2 regions of the Streptococcus sp. SCPM-O-B-15294 (M123) genome follow, and region 2 is predicted to be linked to the other one. Evidence: predicted binding sites of a transcription regulator. Region 2 holds the regulator's gene; the other holds the start of a gene.
The links. Region 2 encodes Rex, which represses fermentation and respiration genes when NADH is low (regulators of the CRP and FNR family bind a similar motif). Its sites were predicted from a motif close to TTGTGAANTANTTCACAA; they were not measured.
Positions count from the first base shown of each region.

Region 1: the regulator Rex is predicted to act here: its motif matches at 2,513-2,530, upstream of adhP (alcohol dehydrogenase AdhP).

Region 1 is NZ_JBYQGU010000009.1:16,023-20,238, forward strand. Features, by position in the region: gene AC3E8G_RS06810 (PTS mannose/fructose/sorbose transporter subunit IIC) at 1-7, opposite strand, end outside; gene AC3E8G_RS06815 (PTS sugar transporter subunit IIB) at 35-1,024, opposite strand; gene adhP (alcohol dehydrogenase AdhP) at 1,379-2,401, opposite strand; gene AC3E8G_RS06825 (Cof-type HAD-IIB family hydrolase) at 2,690-3,502, opposite strand; gene AC3E8G_RS06830 (NCS2 family permease) at 3,755-4,216, shown strand, end outside.
Region 2 is NZ_JBYQGU010000003.1:107,856-112,071, reverse strand. Features, by position in the region: gene AC3E8G_RS03505 (cysteine desulfurase family protein) at 1-845, shown strand, start outside; gene AC3E8G_RS03500 (DUF1831 domain-containing protein) at 835-1,182, shown strand; gene AC3E8G_RS03495 (DUF4649 family protein) at 1,182-1,418, shown strand; gene AC3E8G_RS03490 (redox-sensing transcriptional repressor Rex) at 1,512-2,156, shown strand; gene radC (RadC family protein) at 2,345-3,028, opposite strand; gene AC3E8G_RS03480 (porphobilinogen deaminase) at 3,089-3,367, opposite strand; gene AC3E8G_RS03475 (class A sortase) at 3,522-4,216, opposite strand, start outside.

The DNA of each region.
Region 1 (4,216 bases), on a different contig from region 2:
TAGACATGTTTAAAATCCTTTCGTAAGTAATCGATTATTGAACGTTAGCTTTGTTAATTAAGTCAAACAAATCTTTCTTAGAGTCATTTGGCACTTTACGGACATCAAATTCGACTCCAAGATCACGCATTTTTTCAAATGTAGCCACATCCTCTTTGTCCATTGACAACACATTGTTGACCATGGTTTTACCAGTTGAGTGGGCCATTGAACCAACGTTCAAGGTTTTAATCGGAACACCACCCTCGATGGCACGAAGGGCATCTTGAGGTGTTTCAAACAAGATCAAAGCATGTGTTTCACCAAAGCGTGGATCATTTGCAACGTCGATCAATTTTTGAATTGGGACAACGTTTGCTTTCACACCATTCGGTGCTGCTTGCTTGATCAACTCTTTACGGAGTTCATCTTTAGCAACTGAATCTGAAGCAACAATGATCCGATCGGCTTTTGAATCGGGTGTCCAAGCAGTTGCGACTTGTCCATGAAGCAGACGAGTGTCTAAGCGAGCAAGGTTGATCTTGAGCTTACCATCTCCAATCACTGTTCCTTCTGGAATAGCAGCTTGGGCAACAGGGGCAGCGGAAGCAGTGCTTGCTTCTTCGACTGGATTCAATTCTTCTGGAAGAGCTTTGATTCCATCTTTAGATTCTTTGATAATGTTTGCAGCGACTTTATCAACGCCGGCATTTGCATCCATCAATCGCTCTGTATAAGCTTGAATCAACATTGGAAGGTTTAATCCTGTGATGATCGCAAATTTACGATCTGGATTTTCTCCCATAACGCGACTCGCTTGGTTAAATGGAGAACCACTCCAAAGGTCAGCCAAAACCAAGACTTCATCTTCTGCATCAAATGCGGCAACAGCTGCATTAAATTTAGCATAGAGATCATCCGGGCCTTCACTTGGCATGAACGTAACCACTTGAACTTTCTCTTGATCCCCAAAGATCATCGAGCCGGATTGGTGGATTCCAGCTGCAAATTCACCGTGGCTAGCAATAATGATACCAATACTCATTATTGACATTCCTCCTTATAAAATTTGTTTGACTTTCAGTTTAAGAAAACTTTAAGCTTATCTATTATAAAACGTTTTCATAATAAAGTCAATTTTTCAGTACTAAATTAAAGGAAAAAGAGACTCTTTAATATATTAAAGTATCAACATCTATCTTTAGATGTTGGTAGACTTCTTTGGTTATTAAATTCGAAAATCCTTGATAAGAGGGGAACTAAGGGGATTCTATGTTTCTGAAAAGAGTAGTAGTAGCTTCTAATATGTAAAATAAAAATATAGCAATCCTTTTCAGGTCCTGTTTGTGAGAAACTAAAAAAGACCAGCCCATTTGGGCCAGTCTAATAGGTTCGTTTATTAGTTAGTGAAGTCAAGTACCATACGTCCTTGAATGGTTCCGGCTTCCATTTCGTCAAAGACTTTGACAGCATCTTCTACTGGACGTTTTTGAACGACTGGAACAACCAAGCCTTCTGCACCAAATTGGAAGGCTTCTTCCAAGTCTTTACGAGTTCCTACAAGAGAACCTATGACTTGGATACCATCTAATACTGTTTTCACAATGCTGAGGTCCATCATTTCAGAAGGAAGTCCGACTGCGACAACGCGACCACCTGCACGAACTGAATCCACTGCTTGGTTGAAGGCTACTTTAGAAACAGCGGTTACGACAGCAGAGTGAGCTCCACCATTTGTTTTTTCTTTGATCAAGCCTGGAACATCTTCGACTTCACGACCATTTATGACAAAATCTGCGCCAACTTCTTTCGCCAATTCGAGTTTATCATTGTTGATATCGACAGCGATGACATGTGCGTTGAAGACTTTCTTAGCATATTGAACAGCCAAGTTTCCTAGTCCCCCAGCTCCGTAGATAACAACCCATTGGCCTGGTTCAGCTTTAGCTTCTTTGATAGCTTTGTAAGTTGTAACTCCTGCACAGGTAATAGAAGAAGCTTGCGCTGGATCTAATCCTTCCGGTACTTTAACCGCGTAATCCGCAGTAACGATACATTGTTCAGCCATTCCTCCATCAACAGAGTAACCAGCATTTTTTACAGTACGGCAAAGAGTTTCACGACCAGTTGTACAGTATTCACAAGTTCCACATCCTTCGAAGAACCATGCGACACTGACACGATCCCCAACTTTTAGGCTCCTAACATCTGGAGCAACTTCTTTAACAATACCGATTCCTTCGTGTCCAAGAACACGGCCTGGAACTTTACCGAAGTCTCCATGAGCAACGTGCAAGTCAGTGTGGCAGACACCACAGTATTCGATTTGAACAAGAGCTTCCCCTGTCTCAAGTGGACGCATGTCTTTGTTTGCAACGATTTCAACACCAGTACCTTCTGGATTTACAACAACAGCTTTCATAGTTTTCCTCCTCAAGAGCTTAGTTGGATTAGAGACGGTAATAAGACGAGAAGTAACATCACTTGAATCATTATCGTATGAAACGAGCTAGGCTCCTTTTTTATTTTTGTTATGTTAATTTTATCACAAACTTTATCGGTTAGCAAGCGTTTACACAGAAAATTTTCTGAAAATAAACTTAACCGGTTAAACTATTTTCAGAAAAGCCACCTATAAGGTTCCGTATGTTTGAGAAAACAAAAAAGCTTGAATCCTTTCTTGTAAAAGGTGATTCAAGCGCTTCTCTATTTATAGGAAGAGTTTTTCTAGTTGACGAGCAACACCGTCCTGATCGTTTGTATACTCGGTTTGTTTATCGGCATAGGGGAGGAGGACAGGATTGGCGTTTTTCATTGCATAACCAGTTCCTGCGAAAGCCAACATGTCTGTATCGTTTTGTTCGTCTCCAAAGGCAATCAGATTTTTCCGATCAAGTCCGTAAGTCTCGAGGAGATAGTTGAGGGCAAAGGCCTTATTGACCCCTTTTGGAGCACATTCCAGAATGTTGAGGGGACCGCCCCAGCTATTGATTTCTAGCTCGTGATGGTAGTAATCACGCATTTCTTCGGCTAAAGCATACTTATCTTCAGCGCGCGTTTGAAAGAGGATGGCGTTTGGGTTTTCGGTAACTTTACGAGCTTCGAATTTTGTTTTGGAGGAGATTTTAGAAACCCCAAATAAAGCAGGATCAATCGTATGGTGGTAGGTGTGGGTGACATAGAACTTATTGCGATACTCTCCTGCAATAAAGTCCGCTTGGATGTCATTTTCTCTCTTGACCATATCGAGGAGGTATTTTTTATCAAGGGTCATGGATAGTTCTTTGGACCATTTTTTATTTGGAATATGAGTGAGAGCGCCGTTAAAGTTAATCATGGGACTTTCCAATCCCAATTCCTTATAGATGTGATCTGCCATTCGATAGGGACGCCCAGTTGTAATAATGATCCGGTGACCTTGTTCACTGACTTTCTGGATGGTTTCAATCGTATAAGGCGATAATTTGCTCTCGGAATTTAATAAGGTGCCATCTAAATCGACAGCGATTAGTTTTTTATTCATAGGAAGATTCCTTTCATTTGTATGGTTTTTCTTACTCTAAATGAGGAGTATAGAAGTGCCATATTTTAAGAAGAATGCTACCATTATACCAGATAAACAGGAAAATTTCAGTTTTTCAAATAGTAAATGCTGAGGCACTAAAGATTATCCAGATGAATCTCTTGTAAAAGTGAATGATATTTGATAAAATATTGGTATTGTTCGTGATTGAGTCGCGAGCAGATTTATTTTTTTAAGGAGCTTATTAGAAAAATGGATAAGTTTTTCAAACTATCTGAACACGGAACGACGGTTCGTACAGAGGTATTAGCTGGTTTAACGACCTTCTTTGCCATGTCTTATATCTTATTTGTAAACCCTCAAATGCTCTCCCAAACAGGAATGCCTGCTCAGGGAGTATTTCTAGCAACCATTATTGGGTCAGTCGTCGGGACTCTCATGATGGCTTTCTATGCGAATCTGCCTTATGCCCAAGCACCAGGAATGGGCTTGAATGCTTTCTTTACCTTTACAGTGGTATTTGGGATGGGCTATTCTTGGAAAGAAGCCTTGGGAATGGTCTTTATTTGTGGATTGATTTCCTTGATTATCACATTAACTAATGTTCGGAAAATGATTATTGAGTCCATTCCAAATGCTTTGCGTTCAGCTATTTCAGCTGGTATCGGAATTTTCTTGGCTTATGTGGGAATCAAAAATGCTGGCTTGTTGAAG
Region 2 (4,216 bases):
CTATTGAGCACCATGCCGTCCTGGAACCGATTGAGTACTTGGTCCAAGAATATGGATTTGAAGTAACCATCATTCAACCGGTCGATCAAAAGATTCGACCTGAAGATATTCGAGCTGCACTTCGTCCCGATACAGTTTTAGTATCCACCATGTATGCCAACAACGAAACGGGTGATCTCTTGCCTATCAAGGACATTTCAGACCTTTTAAAAGACCATCCTGCTGCTTTTCATGTCGATGCTGTTCAAGCCGTTGGTAAACTTGCTGTAGCCCCTGAAGAGCTAGGAGTTGATTTTCTAACCGCATCGGCCCATAAATTTCACGGGCCTAAGGGAGTTGGTCTTCTCTATGCTAAAAAGCCTGACTTCTTCAATCTCTTACACGGTGGTGACCAAGAAGACAAACGTCGAGCTAGTACAGAGAACTTGATTTCAATTGCTGGAATGGCTCAAGCCCTCAAAGAAGCAACTGAGCAGTTAGACGCAAATTATCAGTACATTCAGAGCTTATCTGAACGTATCCTAACAGGCCTAGAAGATTTAGATTTCTATCTGAATAGCACAGACTCCAAACTTCCTCATGTCTTAAACATCGGCTTCCCAGGTATCATCAATGATATCTTACTGCTTCGTTTAGATATGGCGGGAATTTCAGTATCAACTGGCTCGGCTTGTACTGCGGGGACTGTTCAGCCAAGTCATGTCCTTGCAGCTTATTATGGCGAAGATTCACCTCGCTTGAAGGAATCTATTCGCATTAGTTTATCCGAATTCAATACGACTGCTGAAGTCGATACTTTTATAACAACTATTCACAAAATTTTAGGAGAATTACATGGCATTTGAAACATCTGTCTCATTACCAAACTGCGATTACACATACGCAATCCATCCAAATATTAAAAAATATACCCTACGCGACAATACCTTTGCACAAACAAAGGTTGGAAACTACGAATTAAATCGTTTGTTAGAAGCTATTCCAAATAGTGGAGATGGCTTTAAGTTAAAAATTATCATCAATAAGGATTTAACAGGATTTAAAATTAACATTACTGACAAGTCAGGCCTTCGTTTGGTAAATATTTTTAAAAACCCAGAAAACAAGATTATCCAACAAAAATTCTACTTCCTCATGGACAGTTTAGTTGAACGTGAAATCTTTGAAAGGATTGAAAAGTAATGACCAATAGTCCTGTAGTCCTCACCTATTTGGATGCATATCAGAAGGAACGTCAGGTTAGCTACGACAACATCGATCACTGTCTATTAGCCTTCTCAGGTTGTGTGACCATTCCAGATTCCTATCAGGTTGTTTCTGTGACCTACAAGGGGCAAACCTTACCTTTCACTGGAAAAATCGGTGACTTCTATCGCTATCTGATTCAGTTTGATCAGAGTTTAAGAAATTCCAATTAAGAAAGAAAAACACCGTTTTGGTGTTTTTTTAGTAGAAGATAGTTGCTTTATTCACAAACTTTTTATAAAATAGATTTGAAAGGTTGTGATATTGTGAAACAAGATAAGACTAATCCAATTCCTCGTGCTACTGCTAAACGACTCTCCTTGTATTACCGCATTTTTAAACGCTTTAATGCAGAGAAAATTGAGCGAGCAAATTCAAAACAGATCGCTGAAGCCATCGGGATTGATTCCGCAACTGTTCGTCGAGACTTCTCCTACTTTGGAGAGCTTGGACGACGTGGTTTTGGTTATGATGTCAAAAAGTTAATGAACTTCTTTGCTGATCTCTTGAATGATAACTCCATCACCAATGTTGCTATTGTCGGGATTGGAAATATGGGGAGTGCCCTTCTTCACTATCGCTTCCATGAGCGAAACAAAATGAAAATTGTCATGGCATTCGATACGGATGATCATAAGTTAGTCGGCACTAAAAGTAAAGATGGTATTCCGATTTACGGCATCTCCACACTAAAAGAAAAACTTGAGGGACAAGAGATTCAAACAGCCATTTTAACCGTTCCAAGTGTAAAATCTCAAGAAGTTGCAGATTTACTGGTTGAAGCTGGTATCAAGGGAATCCTTAGCTTTTCTCCCGTACACTTAACAGTTCCAAAAGATGTGGTAGTCCAATATGTCGACCTAACCAGTGAACTACAAACCCTTCTCTACTTTATGCGTAAGAATACATGATAAGCAAAGAGGCTGGGACAAAAGTCCTAGCCTCTCAATTGTCTTTGGATTGTTGAGCAAGACGCAGTGGTTGAGTGGGCTCTACCACGCTGATTTTATCAGCTTTTACAGCCCTACTCAACTGTGCGGAGGTGGGACGACAAAATCGAATTCTAACGAATTACCGATTTCTGTCCCACTCTCTTTTTCTATACCAATAAATCTGTTTCTTCCCGGTAGCTATAATAATCATCAGTTGAGACAATCAGATGGTCCAGGAAAACAATTCCTAGACAATTGCAGGCTTCAATCATTTGTTGGGTGACACCATCATCATTCTTGCTAGGATGAATGATCCCGGACGGGTGGTTGTGAACCAAGATTAAGGATGTCGCCATATGCTTGATGGCATAGTGCAAGATTTCTCTTGGTTCTGCAATGCTACGATTGACTGTTCCAATAAAAATCACTTGCTGATGGATAATTTGATTTTGAGTATTCAGATATAAGGCCAGTAAATGTTCCTGTTTCTCATGGCCTATTTTTTGCTGCATCATTTTTGCCAACTTTTGACTACTCATGATTTGTTCTGTTTCAATCACTTCAGAAGTCTGTATTCGTTTCCCTAGTTCAATAGCAGCTATCAGCTCTATGGCCTTTACTTTCCCAATTCCTGGAATTTCCTGTAACTCCTGAAAACTCATACTAGCTAGTTCTTTTAAACTCTTTAGTGATCCCAACAGGTCTTGAGCGATCTCGTAGACTGGTTTATTTTTGTTCCCCGTCCGTAATAAGATGGACAGCAATTCTTGATGACTGAGCTTATCAGGTCCTTCTGTTAGCAAACGTTCTCTAGGTAAGAGACCAGTTTCTTGAAATACAATATGATACATAAAAAACCTCCTCAATTAATAATTCGCAATTGAGGAGGAAAAAGGACGATTCTGTATAAATTAAATTGGACAAACTACTTCTCTTAAGTTTTCAAGAATTCGAGTTTCTTCATTTGAGAAGTTAATTCTATAGCATTCTTGCACTTGTTCCAAAGAAGCAAGAAATTGACGAATTTCGTATCGAACTAAGTGTTCTTGATCATCAGGAATGTTTTCAATGGTTTCGAAGACCTGTTCAACTTCGTAGATCCCCTTGGTAATGAGCGCTGTTTTAGGGAAATCATTGACCAGTAAGCCATAGAAGTTTCTTAACAAAGTATAGATATCTTCTGTGCGCATTCAGTTCCTCCAAGCTTCTTTCTATCACTCTTCTATTATAAAATAGAAAGCATGCAAAAATATGTCAGTCAGGTAACATTTTATGACTATCCTCTTACAAGTTGGCAGAAAATTAACAGAAAAAAAAGAGGTCAAGGACCTCTTTTTAAGTTGATTATAATTGCATTTGATTATAAGATTTTGTGAAAGCTTCCAGTATATCTTTTGGTGCTTTTGAGTAATCTACTGAAGTTTCCAAAGTCCCTTTTACAATCGTACGATAAGTTGCTGCAGCATCCTCACAGGTCACCAAGGTGATTTCATTAACCCCTTCACGATCTGCAATGACATCGACCCGATCTGGTGTAACTGTCTCAACAGAATTGATGACATAAGTATACACCTTTTCCTTATCAGTGATATAGATTTTCATTCCAGCTTTGGCATGTTCTAATGGAGAAAAGAGCATTTCATTTGCCCCTGTCAAACCAAAGACATGGTGACTAGCCAAGGAGTAATTCCTTTCCCCCATAACCTGGTCCTCTTTCATGGTACCAGCCCCATAATAGAGTCCCACATTATCTAAGCCTTTAAAAATCGGAAGGTTCATCTTCAACTCAGGGATTGCTATCCCCCCAATAACAGGCAACTTCTGCGCCTGCCACTGGGCATTGATAACAGATTCTGTAGAAAGCGATTTGACTTCTTTAAAATCAAAGCTAGTCTTGGCATCTTTATTCTTATCGATGGTCTTTTTCGATACCTTGCTGACCTGGTACTGATTGGTATGCCACACCATGATCATGTTCCGAATCGGAGCATTAAAGATCAAGGCAATAGACAAAAGGATCAGTAAGGTAGCAAAGATAT